DNA from 2 places in the Rossellomorea yichunensis genome. Region 2 is predicted to be linked to the other one. Evidence: predicted binding sites of a transcription regulator. Region 2 holds the regulator's gene; the other holds the start of a gene.
What was found. Region 2 encodes NrdR, which represses ribonucleotide reductase genes. Its sites were predicted from a motif close to AACACNATATATNGTGTT; they were not measured.
Positions count from the first base shown of each region.

Region 1: the regulator NrdR is predicted to act here: its motif matches at 2,501-2,518, upstream of RSX31_RS07595 (vitamin B12-dependent ribonucleotide reductase).

Region 1 covers NZ_JAVYAD010000002.1:592,186-602,981, reverse strand. The annotation lists gene gcvPB (aminomethyl-transferring glycine dehydrogenase subunit GcvPB) at 1-689, shown strand, start outside; gene RSX31_RS07605 (rhodanese-like domain-containing protein) at 840-1,223, opposite strand; gene RSX31_RS07600 (lipoate--protein ligase family protein) at 1,436-2,272, shown strand; gene RSX31_RS07595 (vitamin B12-dependent ribonucleotide reductase) at 2,624-5,194, shown strand; gene RSX31_RS07590 (patatin-like phospholipase family protein) at 5,302-6,183, shown strand; gene RSX31_RS07585 (SA1362 family protein) at 6,200-6,562, opposite strand; gene RSX31_RS07580 (YqhR family membrane protein) at 6,846-7,415, shown strand; gene aroQ (type II 3-dehydroquinate dehydratase) at 7,510-7,968, shown strand; gene RSX31_RS07570 (M24 family metallopeptidase) at 7,955-9,022, shown strand; gene efp (elongation factor P) at 9,063-9,620, shown strand; gene spoIIIAA (stage III sporulation protein AA) at 9,948-10,796, shown strand, end outside.
Region 2 covers NZ_JAVYAD010000003.1:372,869-383,664, forward strand. The annotation lists gene polA (DNA polymerase I) at 265-2,895, shown strand; gene mutM (DNA-formamidopyrimidine glycosylase) at 2,918-3,742, shown strand; gene ytaF (sporulation membrane protein YtaF) at 3,811-4,443, shown strand; gene coaE (dephospho-CoA kinase) at 4,470-5,075, shown strand; gene RSX31_RS09745 (glyceraldehyde-3-phosphate dehydrogenase) at 5,590-6,618, shown strand; gene speD (adenosylmethionine decarboxylase) at 7,228-7,608, shown strand; gene RSX31_RS09755 (cytosolic protein) at 7,740-8,120, shown strand; gene nrdR (transcriptional regulator NrdR) at 8,203-8,658, shown strand; gene RSX31_RS09765 (replication initiation and membrane attachment family protein) at 8,730-10,115, shown strand; gene dnaI (primosomal protein DnaI) at 10,128-10,796, shown strand, end outside.

The DNA.
Region 1 (10,796 bases), on a different contig from region 2:
CGGGGGACATGGGATTTGATGTCGTGCATTTAAATCTTCATAAGACGTTTACGGGACCTCACGGAGGCGGTGGTCCGGGAAGCGGTCCTGTCGGAGTGAAGGAAGACTTGATTAAATACCTTCCTAAACCGGTCCTGGTGAAAAATGGCGATAAGTTCGAATTCGATTACAACCGTCCTGATTCCATTGGCCGTGTAAAACCTTACTATGGGAACTTTGGAATCAACGTTCGTGCCTATACGTACATCAGAACGATGGGTCCAGACGGGCTGAGAGCCGTTACAGAAAACGCAGTCCTGAATGCAAATTACATGATGCGCCGACTGGCTCCTCACTTTGACCTTCCATACGATCGTCATTGTAAGCATGAATTTGTCATCAGCGGAAAACGTCAAAAGAAGCTGGGCGTCCGGACATTGGATATTGCGAAGCGTCTACTCGACTTCGGATATCATCCGCCAACGATTTACTTCCCATTAAATGTGGAAGAATGCATGATGATCGAGCCAACTGAAACAGAATCTAAAGAAACACTCGATTCCTTCATTGATGCCATGATCCAGATTGCCAAAGAAGCAGAAGAAACGCCGGAAATCGTCCAGGAAGCACCTCATACAACCATCGTCAAACGTATGGACGAAACACTCGCAGCGAGAAAACCGGTACTGCGTTATACAAAAGAAAACTAAAGAATATAAATTGGAAATCCCCGCAGCCAATCGCTGCGGGGATTTTTTTGAGGGACGGACCTATGTAATATAAAACCAACCCTACCCGGGAGCCCAGCCCACTACTTCCACCAATCAAAAAAAGGATCACCCAAAGGCAATCCTTTCACATTATTTTTTATGCTTTACTTTACCTGTCCACTTTTTAAAGCCGCCCTGCAATTGGTGAAGATCTCGGTACCCTTTGCGGTGAAGCATTTGAGCTGCTCTTCCGCTGCGGAGTCCGCTTTGGCAATAAAGGTAAACGGGCTGATCGGCACGGATTTCCTTTTGTCTCATTTTAATTTGAGAGAGGGGGATATTTCGTGCGCCAAGTACGTGACCGTTATCAAATTCATTCGCTTCACGAACATCTATCAACTGAGCTTTCCGATATCCTGCTCTAAATTCTTCTTCAGTCAAAGTATTCACAATTCTCTTTTGATAGAAGAACGTAAAGAGTGAATAAACAATGATTCCACCAAGTACGACTAAAAGAATATATAATCCTTCCATCATTCATGCTCCTTTCTACAAATGCGCTAACTTCTATTATATTCATGAAAGCCTCGAGAATCAAAACAAATTTATTATTTTACAGCAAACACTTTCCAATCTGTTTTTCTTTGTTTTTTCTTTTGAATTTGATAGACTAGTAACGGACTTAAATGAAGTTGATTTTTTACATAACAAAATAATAAAGAGAAGACGTAAATGAGGTATGTTGCATGAAAAAAGAAACATGGAGATTCATTGACTCAGGGAATTGTTCTCCTTCTTTTAATATGGCACTTGATGAGGCGCTATTGGATTGGCATAGCGAGGGGAAGATTCCTCCCACGATCAGGTTTTACGGCTGGGATCCCGCAACGCTCTCGATTGGATACTTTCAAAAGGTAGAAAAGGAAATCAATCTTGATGCAGTGAAAGAGCACGGACTTGGCTTTGTCAGAAGACCGACGGGAGGCAGAGGGGTTCTTCATGAGCATGAATTGACGTACAGTGTCATTGTTTCCGAGGAACACCCGGAGATGCCTAAAACGGTTACGGAAGCATATCGAGTGATTTCTGAAGGGATCTTAAAAGGATTTCAAGGACTTGGACTCGAAGCCTACTTTGCTGTTCCGAAAACAGCAGAAGAGCGGGAAGGATTAAAAAATCCACGTTCGGCTGTTTGTTTTGATGCGCCAAGCTGGTACGAGTTAGTCGTTGAAGGCAGAAAAGTGGCTGGAAGTGCCCAGACCCGGCAGAAAGGCGTCATCCTTCAACACGGTTCCATACTATTGGATCTTGACGAGGATAAGCTGTTCAGCCTGTTTAAGTATCCATCGGACCGGGTAAAAGAGCGTATGCAGCGGGCATTTAAAAGCAAGGCCGTCGCGATGAACGAAATCAGTTCTGAAACGATTACCATGGATATGGCGAAGGAAGCGTTCAAAAAAGGTTTTGAAGAAGGATTGAATATCCACCTGGAACCGTATGAACTTTCTGAAGAGGAAACACAATATGTTGTGGACCTTGCCGGGACCCGGTACGAATCAGATGACTGGAATTTTAAGCGATAAAAATTTTTTTGTAGAAAAAAAGCGATGCTTGTCGCTTTTTTCCTATTTTACCAACTATTACGCGACTTGGATTTATATCAAGTTCTAAATTAATAGAAATGGTGGGAGTATTATATGATTTTCTATTATTTCCTCCTGTTTTCTATTTTTATTGGCTTATTAACCGTTTGACAAACAAATGACCTATTGACCTGAAACACAATATGTGGTGTGTCGAATAATTTTTAACACACTATATGTTGTGTTTATTTATTGCTTTTCTATTAGAGCTATGATATCGTATTACTTGATATTAGACATCAAAGTAATCAACATACAAATGAAAGATTTGAGATAGAAGGAGTTGTCTTTATGACTGTTGCGTCGAAAAACACAATGAAATTAAACATCGAAAGATTAAATCAGGATATCGGATTATTTCCTCAAGTACATCCCATAACCCCAGATATGAATACTACACACAAAGGTGTATCCCGTCTTGTCATGATTGATCGCTATTCTTTCAAAGACACGGAAAAGATCACTCTTTCTGAAGGGGATTTCGTGGTCCTCACCATCAAAGAAGATCCTAAATTCCCTGCAAGAGGATTAGGTTACATTTCGAGCATCGACTGGGAAACAAAGAAAGCAGATGTTTGGATCGAAGAAGAGTACAGAAGTGCCATCGACAAGCCGGAAGAAATGGAAACCGGTATCGTCTCAAGAACACTTGATGTAATCGAGAAGCCACTGGAAGTCTACTATGAACAAATTGCGAAGCGTAACGCAACAGGCTTGGCAGAAGTGGAAGAAACTCCTGAAAAGAGACAAGTTTGGTTTGAAAAGTTCTATCATGAATTAGTGAATTTGCATTTTGTCCCTGCTGGCCGGGTGCTTTACGGAGCGGGTGCCGGAACGGACGTAACGTATTTTAACTGCTACGTGATGCCTTTCGTACAGGATTCTCGTGAAGGAATTTCGGAACATCGCAAGCAGGTGATGGAGATCATGAGCCGAGGCGGGGGTGTAGGAACGAACGGTTCAACTCTTCGTCCGCGAAATACTCTGGCCAAAGGCGTGAACGGTAAATCCTCCGGGTCGGTTTCCTGGCTGGATGACATCGCTAAATTGACTCACTTGGTTGAGCAGGGCGGATCAAGACGTGGAGCACAAATGATCATGCTTTCAGATTGGCATCCCGATATTATCGAATTCATCATATCCAAAATGCAAAACCCGCGTATTCTGCGTTATCTTCTTGAAAATACAGAAGATGAAACCATTAAAAAAGCAGCACAGGATAAATTGAAATTCACACCTCTGACAGAACAAGAGGAAGCGATGTATCAAGGAATCCTTAATTATAGACAAATCCCTGGCTACGGTGGATTTGATGCGAAAATCCTTAAGAATGCAGAAGAAAAGCTCCGTACAGGCGGAACGTACAGCGTCCATAATTCAGAATTCCTGACAGGTGCGAATATCTCGGTTTGCCTGACAAGCGACTTTATGGAAGCCGTTGAAAACGATCGTGAATATGAACTGCGCTTCCCTGATGTGGAAACTTATAATGAAGAGCAAATGAAATACTATAATGAAGAATGGCACAACGTTGGTGATGTCCGTGAGTGGGAAAAGCTTGGCTACAAAGTGCGTACTTACCGTAAGATCAAGGCGAAAGAGCTTTGGAATCTTATCAACGTTTGTGCAACTTACTCAGCGGAACCCGGAATCTTCTTCATTGATAACGCGAATGACATGACGAATGCGAAGGCATATGGTCAAAAGGTAGTTGCTACGAACCCGTGTGGTGAACAGCCTCTTGCTCCATATTCCGTGTGTAACCTGGCAGCTGTCAACCTTGCTCAGTTTGCCAATAAAGAGACGAAAACCGTGGATTTTGAAAAATTGAAGCGTACCGTTGAAGTGGGTGTGCGCATGCAGGACAATGTCATCGATGCGACTCCGTACTTCCTTGAAGAAAACAAAAAGCAGGCACTTGGTGAGCGCCGTGTTGGTCTTGGGGTAATGGGTCTTGCAGATTTGTTGATCTACTGTGAAAAAGAATATGGTTCTGAAGAAGGCAACAGACTTGTGGATGAAGTATTTGAAGTAATCGCAACAACCGCTTATCGTGCATCCGTTGAATTATCCAAGGAAAAGGGAAGTTTCCCATTCCTTACAGGAAGTACCGACGAAGAAACGAAAGCTTTACGTAAAGCGTTTGTGGAAACAGGTTTTATGAAGAAAATGCCTGAGGATGTTCGGGAAGACATTCAACAGTTCGGGATCCGAAACTCTCATCTATTGACCGTTGCCCCAACAGGCTCAACAGGTACGATGGTTGGAGTATCTACTGGTCTTGAACCTTATTTCTCCTTCACATATTACAGAAGTGGACGTCTTGGTAAGTTCATTGAAGTGAAAGCGGATATTGTAGAGGATTACTTGAAGAGAAATCCAGATGCAGATGCTGACAATCTTCCAGAATGGTTTGTTTCTTCCATGAGCCTGGCGCCACAAGCACATGCCGATGTCCAATGTGTGATTCAGAATTGGATCGACAGCTCAATTTCAAAAACGGTTAATGCCCCTCGTGGTTATACGGTCGAGCAAGTAGAAAAAGTGTATGAGCGACTGTATAAAGGTGGAGCAAAAGGTGGAACCGTCTACGTTGACGGAAGCCGTGATTCACAGGTTCTTACCCTTAAGGCAGAAGAAAACAGCTTTGATGACGAGGACGAACAGGAACAAAAAGACATTCCTACATCGAAAAAGCCGATCGTATTACTTGATACGATTCAGGACGTACGTTCAACTGACGTGACCATTGGTTCTGAAGTCGGGAATACGTGTCCAGTCTGCCGTAAAGGGACGGTAAAAGATATGGGTGGCTGTAATACTTGTACAAACTGCGGGGCCCAGCTGAAATGCGGTCTATAATAAATGAAGAAAAATAGGAGGGGACTTGTTCCCTTCCTATTTTTTTATTCTAAAACCCTTCATTGTGAATTAAAGATGTAGTAATAGACATTGAAGGAGTGAGGCCTTTGGACATCGATGGTGTTTTTTCAGGTGGAGGCATAAAGGGGCTCGCGTTGATTGGGGCATATCAAGCATTAGAGGAGAAGGGCTACAAATTTAAAAGGCTCGCAGGAACAAGTGCCGGAGCGGTGATTGCAGCATTTATTGCGGCCGGTTATTCGAGCAGGGAGCTCCTCAAAATCATGGATGATATTGAAATTAGTGAATTGCTGGACTCAAACGCAATCATCTCTCTCCCTATTATAAAATGGTTTCGGGTTTACTATCGTTTAGGTTTATATAAAGGAGTGGCGCTTGAAAGCTGGGTAGAAGAGAAGCTGAAAGCAAGAGGGATTTATACGTTTGCCGATTTACCACCCCAGTCTCTCCGGGTCATCGCTTCGGATTTATCGAATGGCAGATTATTGGTTCTTCCAGATGATCTAGAGAAGTACGGCATAGCGAAAGAAACCTTTCCTGTGGCCAGGGCGATACGAATGAGTGCGAGTCTCCCTTACTTCTTTGAACCTGTAAAGCTGCGTTCTTTAGAAGGAATAAGTTTCATGGTGGATGGTGGGGTGCTCAGTAACTTTCCAATGTGGCTGTTCGATCGGGAAAATGTGAAAAAGGTAAGACCGGTCATCGGGGTGAAGTTGAGTCACGATCTAGTCGGAAAGCCAAAAAAACAAATCAAAAATGCGATTGATATGTATGAAGCACTCTTTACTACGATGAAAGATGCACATGATTCAAGATACATTTCCAGAAAACTTGAAAAAAACATCATCTTTATTCCGACTGAAGGTGTGCTCACAACCGAATTCGGATTAACACCGGAAAAAAGAGCAGAACTCATTCAATACGGAAAATCAAAAGCGGAAGCATTTCTACAAAAATGGCCGTATTAATAAAACAATCGAGCTCCTAAAATGAGGCTCGATTGTTTTTCTTATTCTTTTTTCCTTCAATTACGGTAAGGTTGGCATTGGATTTCTTTCGTATCGAACGTTTCTTTGAGGCGTTTGATACTTGAGGCTTACTTGGAGATTTTTTCTTATGCCGCCTCTTTGATTGTTTGGCTGCTTTAAGAAACGCTCTCTGTTCATTACTATTACCAGCCCGCCTTCCGCTGAACCATCTTCGGTAAATGAAGTAGATAATTCCAATCACAGCTGCAGTAACAAGTAATTGTTTCACTAGCCCCAAAGGATTTCCGATTAGGGAAGTTAAGAGCCCTACAATAGCTAACAATATTAATGTGATAACAAAGATATTACGAGCGTTCAACAAAGCCACCTCCTTACAATTCAATCCATTATACATATCTATACTATTATTCTAGACAATTTCCTTGTTATTTAACCATATTAGTTATCGATTTTCTGTAAATATTACTGAGGCTATTTTTCTGAAACTTGGAAAGATATTATCTATTTTACTAAAAAATGATTCAAAGGACTAGAGATAGAATTTTAACATCCATATTTCCTCATCATCCACAAATGAAAAATAAGTAAAACCATGCAAATGTTTAAATCAATGGGACATACTACGAATGGAGGTGTTACAGATGGCTGAACAAAAGGGACAACATGAAAAGATTCAGGATGGAACAGAAGAAAGCAAGGAGAATCCACGTTTAGAGCAGAATCAGGGTGAAAAACCACTATCCTTCATGTCCATGGTCGTAGTTACAGGCTTTATAGGTGGGATGTTATGGAGTTCAATTGCCTACATTTGTTACTTTTTTTCGTTTACGAAAATCGAGCCGAATATTATTTTTGAGCCGTGGGCGGTTGGTGACTGGGTGGACAAATGGATTGGTATCGTTCTTTCCATTGTGGCGTATGGAGTGATTTCTATAGGTGTGGCCCTCATTTATTATGGTGTATTACGAAGATTCAAGTCTATGTGGGTAGGGGTTGCCTACGGTGTAGCGTTATACTTAGCGTTCTTTTTACTGCTCAATCCGCTCTTCCCGAGCATTGAATCCTTTACTTCCATTGATTATCACACTTTGATCACAACCTTCTGTCTGTATATTTTATATGGCGTATTTATCGGCTATTCGATTTCTTATGAAGAAAATGAATTGAGACATCAGAATGAGAAAGAAAAATCAGGGGAAGTTTCACACTAACAAATCCTCATTATCAGACAATTATGTAGGTATAGGTATAAGGTTTGTGTTAGAATGTTCATGATGAACATTCTATTTTTTTAGGGGTTTACATATGATGAAAATCTTGCTTTTAAATGGTCCTAACCTAAATAGGCTCGGAAAACGTGAACCCGATATTTATGGGCACGTCACCTTGCCGCAACTTGAGGGGAAGCTTGTGAAACAAGCAGAAGATGAAGGCTTTCAACTCGTTTCAGCTCAATCGAACCATGAAGGGGAACTGATTGATTACATACACAAGGCAGAGGATGAAGGGTATGGGGGAATCATCCTGAATCCCGGTGCTTTCACACATTACAGCTATGCGATAAGAGATGCAGTGGCTTCGGTTTCAGTACCGGTAGTGGAAGTGCATATATCTAACATACATGCCCGTGAAGCGTTTAGGCATCAATCTGTCGTGGCCGCTGAAACGATTGGTCAGATCGTCGGCTTGGGACTGTTTGGTTACGAGTTGGCTTTACAGGCGATCATAAAGAACATTAAGGGAGTGGAATATGATGAAAATTGAACGATTAAGAGAGACTTTTTCAGAAAACGAACTTGACGGGATCTTACTTACAAGTACCTACAACCGTCGGTACATGACAAACTTTACGGGGTCATCAGGAGTTGTTCTGATTTCTAAAGAGAAAGCGTTATTCATAACAGATTTCCGCTACATCGAGCAAGCAACCGAACAGGCTGCCGATTTTGAAATCGTCCAGCACACTGGGCCCATCCATGAGGAAGTAGCGAAACAAGTGAAAAACCTGGGGATTGATAAATTGGGCTTCGAAAAGAACTACATGACTTATAGTGCGTATGATAGCTATCGTGAAGTGTTGGAATCAGAACTAGTACCGGTATCAGGGCTGGTAGAAAAGTTACGCTTGATTAAGACACCTGAAGAGCTTAAGATAATTAAGGATGCGGCGGATATTGCCGATGCAGCATTTAAGCATATATTAGATTTTATTAAACCGGGTGTGACAGAGTTAGAAGTTTCCAATGAATTAGAATTCTTCATGAGAAAAGCGGGAGCGACATCTTCATCTTTTGATATCATCGTTGCTTCAGGTAATCGTTCTGCACTTCCTCATGGGGTTGCCAGTGATAAAGTCATTGAAAAAGGTGATTTTGTAACGTTGGATTATGGTGCATACTATAAAGGATATTGCTCCGATATGACACGTACCTTATCTGTAGGAGAACCAAGTGAGAAATTGAAAGAAATCTATGACGTCGTTCTACAATCACAGCTTCTCGCTATGGAAAAAATCAAGCCTGGTATGACAGGTAAAGAAGCGGATGCTATTTCACGTGACTACATAACAGAGAAGGGTTATGGAGAGTATTTCGGACATTCATTGGGACACGGAATCGGACTTGAAGTCCATGAGGGACCAGGATTGTCCTCCCGTTCCGATGTGATACTGGAGCCTGGGATGATCGTAACGGTTGAACCGGGAGTCTATGTACCAGGTGTTGGCGGTGTTCGTATTGAAGATGATACACTCATAACAGAAGATTCCAATGAAACACTGACACATTCCACAAAAGATCTAATCATTCTACCATTGTAGCCCTAAAGACAGGTCTACTAGACAATAGGAGGAAATAAATATGATTTCAGTAAATGATTTTCGTACAGGTTTGACAATTGAAGTCGACAACGGGATTTGGCGAGTAATCGACTTCCAACATGTTAAACCGGGTAAAGGGGCAGCATTCGTCCGCTCCAAGCTTCGTAACCTGCGCACAGGTGCCATCCAGGAAAAAACGTTCCGTGCAGGAGAAAAAGTAGGAAAAGCTCAAATCGATAATCGTAAAATGCAATACTTGTATGCTAATGGTGACATGCATGTATTCATGGACAATGAGAGTTACGATCAAATCGAACTTCCTGCTTCTTCCATCGAATATGAATTGAAATACCTGAAAGAAAACATGGAAGTGCACATCATGATGTACGGTGGAGAAACTCTTGGAGTAGAGCTTCCAAACTCAGTTGAATTGAAAGTAACTGAAACAGAACCGGGCATCAAAGGCGACACGGCTTCCGGTGGTTCAAAGCCTGCAACAGTGGAAACAGGATTAGTGGTTAACGTACCGTTCTTCGTCAACGAAGGAGATACATTGATCATTAATACAACGGACGGATCTTACGTGTCACGTGGATAAATAATGTGTAAAGCCTGAACGGGAGTACTCCCGTTCAGGTTTTTTTTATTGGACGATGGGGTCTTTGTCGCGTTTTGTATTGGTTTATCTTCCATATTTTCATTTTATCAGCCTTTTTCAAATTTTATCTGCCAAAATTTTGATATATCTGCCATTGGTTAAAATTCGACATCCATTCCCCTTCATCCCCCGCGCTCCAAACCAAATCTCCCAACTCTACTGTCATAATCTCATTCCACTAGAATACATTGTATTATCGGGAAGCATGTACGAAGGTTCGTTATGTCTTCATACAACCGAAGTGGAACAAGATTAGGAGGTACCTATATGCAAGAAGTTCTAGCCTTACTACCCAGCACTATTTCTGACAAAGTCCTGACCCTTCCACAAGATCTTATTGACCGAATTGAAGAAATTAGGGTTCGTACCAACCGTGTGTTGGAGGTCACGGCCAGGGGGAAGCCATATTTTCTCTCTTATACCGTTACCGAGGAAGATAGCGAACAGCTCATTAACAAACTATCCCGTCATTCATTTTATACATTGGAAGAAGAACTGAAGAGAGGATATATCACGATTGAAGGCGGACATCGGGTCGGTCTTGCTGGAAAAGTCATTCTAGAGGGCGGTGTGGTGAAAGGAATTCGGAATCTGTCTTCCTTTAACATCAGGATTGCGAGACAAAAGCTTGGCATAGCTCAATCAATTTTTCCATATGTTTATGCGAGTGGCTGGAAGCATACGATGATTATCGGCTCGCCTCAGACAGGTAAGACGACATTGCTTAGAGATCTTGCACGCATGATTTCGACGGGCATCCCTGAAAAAAATATCCCCCCTTTCAAAGTAGGGATTGTCGATGAAAGGTCTGAAATTGCCGGCTGTGTAAACGGAATTCCTCAACTTATGTTTGGACCGAGAGTGGACGTGCTGGATGCATGTCCGAAGGCTGAAGGGATGATGATGCTGATCCGCTCGATGAGTCCCGACGTCCTGATTGTGGATGAGATTGGCCGTGTGGAAGATGGTCAAGCTATCCAGGAAGCCGTCAATGCCGGTATTACCCTTGTGATGACGACTCATGGATCTACATTTAGTGAAGTTGCGAAAAGACCAGTTATCAAGGACATTGTGAGTCTCCAAACCATTGAGCGGTTTGTTGAACTAAGGAGAGGG
Region 2 (10,796 bases):
ATCCGCTTTTCGGATATATGATCCGGAATTTTGATATATGAACCACTCTCGGCGATTTATGATCCGAAATTCTGATATATGATCCCTTTTTTCCATTTGATGATCCGTTTGTCGAAAAATCATAATTTCCATAGAGATGACTCGAATTCAAAAATGAAATGAAAGTCATCTTAGAGGACTTAATAAGGCCCCCATTTTTCCTTTCATTCCCCAACATGATAGAATAAACATATAGATTCAGAAGCCTTTACAGGAGGTACTTACATGTCCAAAAAATTAGTATTGATCGACGGCAATAGTATTGCTTACCGTGCATTCTTCGCACTGCCTTTATTAAACAACGACAAAGGTGTACATACAAACGCAGTATACGGTTTTACCACCATGCTGCAAAAAATACTCGAAGACGAAAAACCATCTCATATTTTAGTCGCCTTTGATGCAGGGAAAACGACTTTCAGACATAAGACATTCAAAGAATACAAAGGCGGCAGACAAAAGACTCCACCGGAATTGTCCGAGCAATTTCCATATATCCGCGAGCTTTTGGATGCATACGGAATTAAACGCTATGAAAAAGAAAACTATGAAGCGGATGATATTATCGGAACGCTCTCCCTGCAGGCGGAATCTGACGGGTACGAGGTAAAAGTATATTCCGGGGATAAGGATTTGACACAGTTAAGCTCGAAGACTACTACGGTTTGTATAACGAGAAAGGGCATAACGGATATCGAAGTGTACACTCCGGAGCATATAAAAGAAAAGTGGGAAATCACTCCTGATCGGATCATCGATATGAAAGGCCTGATGGGGGATAGCTCTGATAATATTCCAGGCGTGCCGGGTGTAGGTGAGAAAACGGCGATCAAGCTGCTAAAAGAATTTGATTCCCTTGAAAAGCTGCTAGACTCCATTGACCAGGTCAGTGGGAAGAAATTAAAAGAAAAGCTCGAAGAAAATAAAGAACAAGCGATCATGAGTAAGGAACTCGCCACCATCCTAAGAGAAGCTCCAATCGAGATTGGTGTGGAAGAGCTGAATTATGACGGAATGGATGAAGGGAAACTAAAGGAAGTATACCGGGATCTCGGATTCAACTCATTACTCGAGAAGATGGGTGAGTCCACCCAAGAGGAGCCCCAGGAGCTGGATGATATCTCCTTTGAGGTAGTTGAAACCATCAAAGAAGAACATCTTTCAAACGAAAGTTCATTATACATTGAAATGCTGGAGGAGAATTACCACCTCGGAGAAGTAATCGGGATGAGTCTGCACAATGAGAAAGGCACGATTTTCTTTACGCTCGAGACCGCATTGAGTTCTGAAGCATTCAAGGAATGGGCTGAAAACGAAAGCGCAGCAAAGTATGTGTATAACTCGAAGGAAACGGTAGTGGCGCTAAAGAGACAGGGAGTTGACATAAAAGGGATCGAATTCGATCTGCTGTTGGCATCTTACATTATCAATCCTTCTGAATCGAGTGAAGACTTCGCTACTATTTCAAAAGGACACGGCCAGCCTTCTATTGAATCGGATGAATCGGTATATGGAAAAGGTGCCAAGCAGAAGGTCCCCTCCACTGAGATTCTATCAGAGCATCTTGCTCGAAAAGCATTCATTCTTCATGAATTGAAGAACACATGTATGGAAGAGTTAAAAGAAAATGATTTATATGAATTATATGCAGAGCTAGAATTACCCCTTGCCCTAATTTTAGCCGAAATGGAATTCACCGGAGTGAAAGTGGATCAAGAGCGTTTACTCACCATGAAAGAAGAGCTTTCACACCGCCTGGAAGAACTGGAAAAGAACATACATGAACAAGCAGGAGAGAGCTTTAATATTAATTCTCCGAAGCAGCTTGGCGTGATCCTTTTTGAAAAGCTTGGTTTACCGGTCGTGAAGAAAACTAAAACCGGTTATTCCACTTCTGCTGACGTACTGGAAAAACTGCAGTCCAAGCATGAAATCATTGACCATATCCTTCACTACCGTCAGCTAGGGAAGCTGCAATCCACGTATTTAGAGGGATTATTGAAGGTCGTCCATAAAGATTCGAGTAAAATTCATACACGATTCAACCAGGCACTGACTCAAACGGGCCGATTAAGCTCGACGGACCCTAACCTGCAAAATATTCCGATCCGACTTGAAGAAGGCAGGAAGATCCGTCAGGCGTTCATTCCATCTGAAAAGGGCTGGGTCATGTTCGCTGCAGACTACTCTCAAATTGAGCTTCGTGTACTGGCTCATATCGCCAAGGATGAGAAATTGGTTGAAGCTTTCAGAAATGATATGGACATTCATACGAAAACAGCGATGGACGTCTTTGGGGTGGCGAAGGAAGAGGTCACATCCAATATGAGAAGGCATGCGAAAGCCGTTAACTTCGGAATCGTATACGGAATCAGTGACTACGGTCTTTCTCAAAGCCTTGATATTACACGAAAAGAAGCAGGGGAATTCATTAAGAAGTACTTGGAAAGCTTCCCTGGTGTTAAAGAATATATGGATGATATCGTACAGGATGCAAAACAGAAGGGCTATGTGACTACTCTGCTTAATCGCCGACGTTATCTGCCGGAAATCACCAGCCGCAATTTCAACTTAAGAAGTTTCGCTGAACGTACAGCTATGAACACGCCGATTCAAGGAAGTGCAGCCGACATCATCAAGAAGGCCATGATTGATATGGCAGAAAGATTAAAAGAAGAAAATCTTCAATCACGATTATTGCTGCAGGTGCATGATGAATTGATCTTTGAAGCGCCTGAAGAAGAAATCGAAGTGTTAAAGAAGATTGTTCCTGAAGTAATGGAGAATGCGATGGAGCTAGAAGTCCCATTAAAGGTCGATTACTCATACGGTCAAACATGGTACGACGCGAAGTAGAGATTGATAAGGAGGTGGCAGAGTGCCGGAGCTGCCTGAAGTAGAAACGGTCAGGAGGACGTTAGAGCTTCTTGTAATTGGGAAGAAAATCAAAGACGTCTCGGTTTTTTGGCCTAAGATGATTAAAAGCCCCGACGAATCCGATGAGTTTGTTCATAGCTTGAAGGGGCAGGAAATACTTGAAATGAGAAGACGAGGGAAATTCCTGATCTTTTATTTAAACGACGTGGCCCTGGTTTCTCACTTGAGAATGGAAGGAAAGTACAACTTGTCCGACAGCCGGGACCCCATTGAGAAGCATACCCACGTCATATTTCATTTTACGGATGACACAGAACTCAGGTACCGTGATGTCCGGAAGTTCGGGACGATGCACCTATTCAGGAAAGGGGAGGAATTGCTTCATCTTCCCCTTCTGCAGTTGGGACCGGAGCCATTCCAATCCGAATTTACAGCCGGCTACTTGGCTGAAAAACTGGGCAAGACAGAAAGAATCGTGAAAGCCACATTATTAGATCAGACGGTCCTTGTAGGCCTGGGGAATATCTATGTGGATGAAGCGTTATTCCGTGCAGGCATACATCCTGACCGAAAATCGAAATCTCTTTCACAGGAAGAAATTGAACGTTTGCAGAAAGAAATCATTCATACCCTGACCGAAGCCGTTGAAATGGGAGGAAGTACGATTCGCTCCTATGTGAATTCTCAGGGACAAATGGGTATGTTCCAACAGAACCTCTTCGTGTATAGCCGGAAAGAAGAACCTTGTCGAAAATGTGGTACTCCCATTGAAAAGAAGGTTTCAGCGGGAAGAGGGACGCACTATTGTCCCGATTGCCAACGTTAGAAAGAACAATTAACATCTGATAAGCCCTTACCATATAGTATTGTAATGATTTTTGGGAGGGCTATTAGATGAGTGAAACAATCTCCTTATTACTGCTGGCGTTTGCTGTAAGTCTTGATAGTTTTAGCACAGGTTTAACTTACGGATTACGAAAAGTGAAAATCCCTACAAAATCAATCAGCATCATATCCATTTGTTCGGCAAGCTCCTTGCTGTTGGCCATGTTGCTTGGTCAGACCATCGGATCCATTATCTCTCCGCTTTGGGCTGGAAGGATCGGCGGACTGATTCTGGTTGTGATCGGGGCGGCGGTACTGTACCAGTTCTTTAGACCGGAAAAAGAAACGGTATTATCCCAAGAAAAAACGTTAATTAACTTTGAGATTAAATCCATAGGATTAGTGGTTCAAATTTTAAGAAGGCCGTTAACGGCAGACTTTGATAGATCAGGTACGATTACCGGTATTGAAGCATTTATGCTTGGAATCGCACTGTCATTGGATGCATTCGGTGCCGGAATTGGCGCTGCGTTATTAAATTTCTCGCCATTCATACTTACTTTAGCCATCCTGGTGATGAGCTTTACGTTCTTATTCTCAGGATTGAAGATGGGGGAATTCTTCTCTCATTTACGCTGGATTCATCGAGTGTCATTTCTCCCTGGAGTTCTGCTGATCCTTATAGGGATCCTGAGGTTTTAATGGCTGAGCTAGAAAGGAATAGGATAATGGCTAGCATTATAGGATTAACAGGTGGTATTGCAAGTGGAAAAAGTACAGTTTCCAAAATGTTAAATGAAAAAGGCTATACAATCATTGATGCTGATCTTGCAGCCCGTATGGTGGTTGAAGTTGATCAGCCGGCATACCTTGCGATCGTGGAAGAATTCGGTGAACACATACTGCACGATCACGATTCAACCATCAATCGGGAAAAACTCGGCCAGATCATCTTTAACTCTGAAGAAAAACGAAAAAAGCTGAATGGAATCGTTCATCCTGCCGTCAGAAGCATGATGCTCGCACATAAAGATGAAGCCATTCTTGCTGGTAAAAACACGGTTTTCATGGATATCCCCCTTCTATTCGAAAGCAACTTGACGTGGATGGTAGATCGCACAGTCGTGGTATACGTGAACGAAGAAACCCAACTATCCCGCCTAATGGAACGGAACAACTTTAACCATGAAGACGCATCATCCCGCATCGCTTCCCAATTCCCCTTAAAGGATAAAGCAAGCCTTGCCGACGCAATCATCGACAACAACGGATCTCTACACGAAACCAAACAACAGCTTGATGCACTACTAGTGGAATGGGATCTAAAACCATAGAATGACATATAAGCCGACAAGGAAACCTCTTGTCGGCTTTTTATTTGGTCCACTAGATAATTAGTAGTTATGACGATAAATATTGATTTTTTGGTTTGCGTTTGTATAAAGGAAAAATTCTAATCGTAACTATTGAGGCTTGATGGTGTTTGTCTGTCAAATGTATAGGCACTAAACATATATCAGCACAGAGTGGATTGAGCGGAAGGCACTTGACTCCTGCGGGAATAGCGGGACAGGTGAGACCCCGCAGGCGCAGCCGAGGAGGCTCACCGCCCGCCCCGCGGAAAGCAAGTGCCTGGAGCGGAAAGGAACGGTCAACGTTTAAATCAATTTCATTGAAAAAATGTATGAATTCAAACCGCAAAAATATACATTCAATAAGCTCATTTGTCAGAATAATAAAACATTAAAAATCCGCAAAATACTTATTAACATATTCTCTAAATATGTTATACTATTTTTAGCAAATAAACATATAAGTATAACATTAATATAGAGGGGAGCCGGATTTATGAAGGCGAAAATTGCAATCAATGGTTTTGGACGTATTGGGAGAATGGTTTTCAGGAAAGCAATATTAGAGGAAAACTTAGAGGTTGTAGCCATTAACGCAAGCTACCCGGCTGAAACATTAGCACATTTAATTAAGTATGACACAAATCATGGGACATTTCAGGCAGATGTGGTGACGGAAGATGATGCACTCATCGTCAATGGAAAACGTGTCCTACTATTAAGCAATCGTGATCCTAAAGCATTGCCTTGGGGAGAATTAAATATCGACATTGTGATTGAAGCTACCGGAAAATTCAATTCGAAAGATCAAGCGAGCCTTCATTTAGAAGCGGGAGCGAAAAAGGTCATCCTGACTGCCCCTGGTAAAAATGAAGACGTAACCATTGTGATGGGTGTAAATGAAAGCGCATTAAATATTGAAGAACACAGCGTCATTTCGAATGCATCTTGTACAACGAACTGCTTAGCGCCGGTTGCGAAAGTATTAGATGAGCAATTTGGTATTGAAAACGGACTTATGACGACTGTCCATGCTTACACAAATGACCAAAAAAATATTGATAATCCACATAAAGATTTGAGAAGAGCGAGAGCGTGCGGTCAATCGATCATCCCGACCACGACTGGAGCAGCAAAAGCATTATCATTGGTTCTGCCTCAATTAAACGGCAAGCTACACGGAATGGCATTGCGTGTCCCTACACCCAATGTTTCACTAGTGGACCTGGTTGTGGATGTGAAAAGAGACGTAACAGTAGAAGAAATCAACGAAGCTTTCATTACGGCTTCGGTTAGTTCTTTACACGGGGTGCTGCAATTTACAACAGAACCTTTAGTTTCAATCGACTTTAACACAAATCCTCATTCGGCGATCATCGACGGATTATCCACGATGGTAATGGGAAATCGAAAAGTGAAGGTACTGGCCTGGTACGATAATGAGTGGGGCTACTCATGCCGCGTCGTCGACCTGGCTAAATTCGTTGCATCAAAAATGAACGCAAAACAAGAAGTCAACGTTTGAAAGAATCCAAATAAAAAATAAGCCTCACCCTTAGAACGTACCTTTCACGGTGCGTTCTTTTCTTTTATTAAACTTTTTATAAATAGAAGGCATCGGACAGATCTATTAGGTAGTTGATGTATTTAGGATCCTTTGGCAGAAAGTTTGTTTTAGGAACAACTTTATACCAAAGAACTTTTTTTAGTGCTTATCTATTAAAATGTATAGTTAGTAAAAGTGAAGTATCACAGAGTGGATTGTAGCGGAAGGCACTTGACTCCTGCGGGAATAGCGGGACAGGTGAGACCCCGCAGGCGCAGCCGAGGAGGCTCACCGCCCGCCCCGCGGAAAGCAAGTGGCTGGAGCGGAAAGGAACGGTCAAGGTTTAGACTATAGCCAAATCAAACGATCTTCTACCCATATAAAAAAGTTTAAAAAAATTTATTGCAAAAGAGTTTTAAACAAAGTATACTATTTTTCGTGAACTTCTTATTAGCAAATGAATACTGATTTAGCTACTTAAAGGGTTAGGACCTCTTCGGACTAACTTTCCCCCGTGGTAGTTAAGATTTTGCCAAAGGACACGTTCATTTTGACGAAAAAAATTATGTCAAAGGGGGAAACACGAAAATGGAAACAATGGGTCGTCATGTAATCTCAGAATTATGGGGTTGCGATTTTGAAAAATTAAACGATGTAGTAGGAATTGAAAAAACATTCGTAGATGCTGCGCTTAAATCAGGTGCAGAGGTACGTGAGGTAGCTTTCCATAAATTTGCTCCTCAAGGTGTTAGTGGAGTTGTGATCATTTCAGAATCACATCTGACTATTCACAGTTTTCCTGAACATGGTTATGCCAGTATTGATGTATATACTTGCGGTGATTTAGATCCTAACATCGCTGCTGAATATATTGCAGATGCTCTTGGTGCTGACACACGTGAAACAATTGAATTGCCACGTGGTATGGGTCCGGTACAAGTGAAGAAGTCTCAGGCTCAAGCCCTTTAATCGAAGATAACTCAGAAGAGATGCGTATTAGATGCATCTCTTTTTTTATGCATTTGTACAGGAATTGATTTTGAATTTTCATTCCTGTGGTTTTCGTGTAAAATAAGGGTAAATAAAGGGAGGAACTTTAAATGAGCGGAATACGTACTTTTTTTAAACGGTTTCAATCAGAATGTGAGACTTCTGATCAGCACGAAGATAAAGACCTGAAATCACGCTATTATAAATCCATGCATCAAGGTGCATTTAATGCAGTGTTAGAGTTATTCTCATCCTCTGAGTATGAGGTGATTTCCCAGTCTAAGGACAGAGGTGAAATTACGGTCCGTAAAAATGGTACTCCCCAATTGTTTATTGTCGCAACGATCATCACGGTAAGGCCATTTGAGACGGCAGTCGATTTCAAGATCAGTGCGGATAAAGGGAGAATCTTTGGTACATATACGGTTTTAAAAGCACAGATTAACCATTATTATCAAAAGCTTGATAGCGAATTGACCAAAGTGAAATAACGGTAAAACCTTTATAAGCTTGTGTAAGTCGCAGCTTTTTAATATGATGAAAGTAATAGTATGTAATAACGGAGCTGATATTATGAAGTGCCCGTCTTGCCAGCATAATGGTACACGAGTAGTGGACTCCCGTCCTGCTGATGAAGGACGTTCAATCAGAAGAAGAAGAGAATGTGAAGAATGTAATTTCCGCTTCACGACCTTCGAGAAGGTTGAGGAGCTTCCTTTAATTGTGGTGAAAAAAGAAGGGGTAAGAGAAGAGTTTAGTCGAGAGAAGATTTTGAGAGGGTTGATCAAGGCTTGTGAGAAACGCCCGGTCCCTCTTGAGAGATTAGAAAAGATCTCAACGGATATTGAAAAGGAACTCCGTAATCAAGGTGCTTCTGAAGTAGAATCGGTTAAGATTGGTGAGATGGTCATGGATCAACTGGCTAAGGTAGATGAAGTTGCATACGTACGCTTTGCATCTGTGTATAGACAATTCAAGGATATCAATGTATTTATAGATGAACTGAAAGAATTAATAAAAAAAGAGTAGAAGAATGAGCTGAAGATGTAATTCTTTAGCTCTTTTCTCTTTATTTTTTTGAAAGGTAGAATCCAACTATGATGAAGAAGCATTGGAATGAAATACAACCAATCGATCACTACACGGTAGGGACAAATGGGATTCTTCAGGAATACGATCGGAAAATCATCACGTTTCTGTACCAGCCTTTAATTGGTTCGGTTTGTTACAGTCTTTATATGAGTTTATGGGGAGAAGTAGAAGAAAACAGGCTATGGTCCACACATTCTACCCATTATCACCTGATGAACATTCTGTCTGTCAATCTTCAGGAAGTATATGAAGCGAGAATGAAGCTTGAAGGGATAGGTTTGTTAAAGGCATACGAAAAAAGGGATAGCGAGGATCGGAGCTTTCTATATGAACTGCAGCCCCCTCTTACCCCGCAGGAATTCTTTCATGATGGTATGTTAAATGTGTATCTTTACCGTAAAATCGGCAGAACTCATTATTTGCGTTTAAAGAAATTCTTCACCGACGAATCGGTAGATAAACAGCAACACGTAAACATCACACGATCCTTTCAAGATGTTTTCACATCGGAACAAATTAATTTTCTCCACCACGATGCAAATATGGATTCCGAGACAAAGTCTGGTGAACAATATATGAAATATGGGAAGAATGGTGGTCTTCCACTGGATGATATCGATTTTGATTTTCAGTTACTACTTGCAGGGTTATCTGAATCAATGGTTCCACGAAAAGCCTTTACAACTAATGTAAAGGAAACGGTTCTGAAGCTGAGTTATCTGTACGGTATTGATCCTCTTCAAATGAAAAATATCGTCCTAAGCTCCCTGGATGCAGATGATACCATCGATATAGAGCTGCTGCGCAAAACCGCACGTGATTGGTATGGGGTTCAGACGGGCGATCAACTGCCAGATTTGACTACGAGAATAGAGACCAAGGCGCCTGTGAAATCGGATAAACCCCTCACGAAAGAAGAAGAGCTCATTGAATATCTGGAAACAACGTCACCAAAGGATGTTCTATCTGACATATCAAATGGAGGTGCTCCTTCTAAGTCAGACCTTCAGGCTGTTGAAGAGGTGCTCATGTCACAGAAGTTGCCGATTGGTGTCATGAATGTCCTGGTCCAATACGTTTTGCTGAAAACGGACATGAAGCTCACAAAAGGATATATGGAAAAAATAGCGTCCCATTGGTCGAGAAAAAAGGTGACGACTGCAAGTGAAGCCATGGAATTAGCGAAAAAAGAACACAAGCAGTATCTTGAGTGGGCTGAAGGGAAAAAGGAAAATAAAACGAATAGACGAAGAAAGCCGATTCGTACGGAGAAACTCCCGGATTGGTTCCAAGAGGGTGAAACCGAGAAAGAAAATGATTCTTCCCTTGATGGATATGATTTCGAAGCAGAAAAGAAGAAACTCGAAGAAGAGCTTAAAAATTTTCGGAAGTAGGTGAACGTAGCGGTGGAGAAAATAAATAACACCCTGAAAAGGTTGGCGGCTTCTGGTTCGTTTCAACAAAGATATGAGCAAATGAAAAAAGAGATACTTGAAAACAATGATGTGAAGGATTTTATTCGCAGGAATGAAGGCCGTGTAACAGGGGAAATGGTAAATGAGAGTCTGATGAAGTTATATGAATACATCTCTCAAAGTAAAGAATGTCGATACTGTCCTTCTTTACAGGAGTGTAAGAATATGATGGAAGGGTATGACCCTCATTTGGTGATAAGAGGAAACACCATCGACATCGATTACCATCGCTGCCCTCGAAAAGTCATTCACGATGAAAGAACGAGCGCACAGCGTTTAATCAAAAGCCTGTATGTGCCGAAGGATATTTTACAAGCATCTTTCTCAACCCTGGATCTTGATTCGAAAAGCCGATTGGAGGCTGTCCGATTAGCAAAGAATTTCGTGGAGAACTATACAGAAGGTACAAAAATGAAAGGACTCTATTTTTACGGCAAGTTCGGAGTGGGTAAGTCCTATTTGTTAGGGGCTATGGCCAATGAACTCGCCGAGAAAAAAATCGCGTCCCTGATTGTCTACGTCCCTGAGTTCTTTAGAGAAATCAAGCAATCGCTGGGAGACAACTCGGTAAATGAGAAACTGGAAATGGTTAAAGCTGCA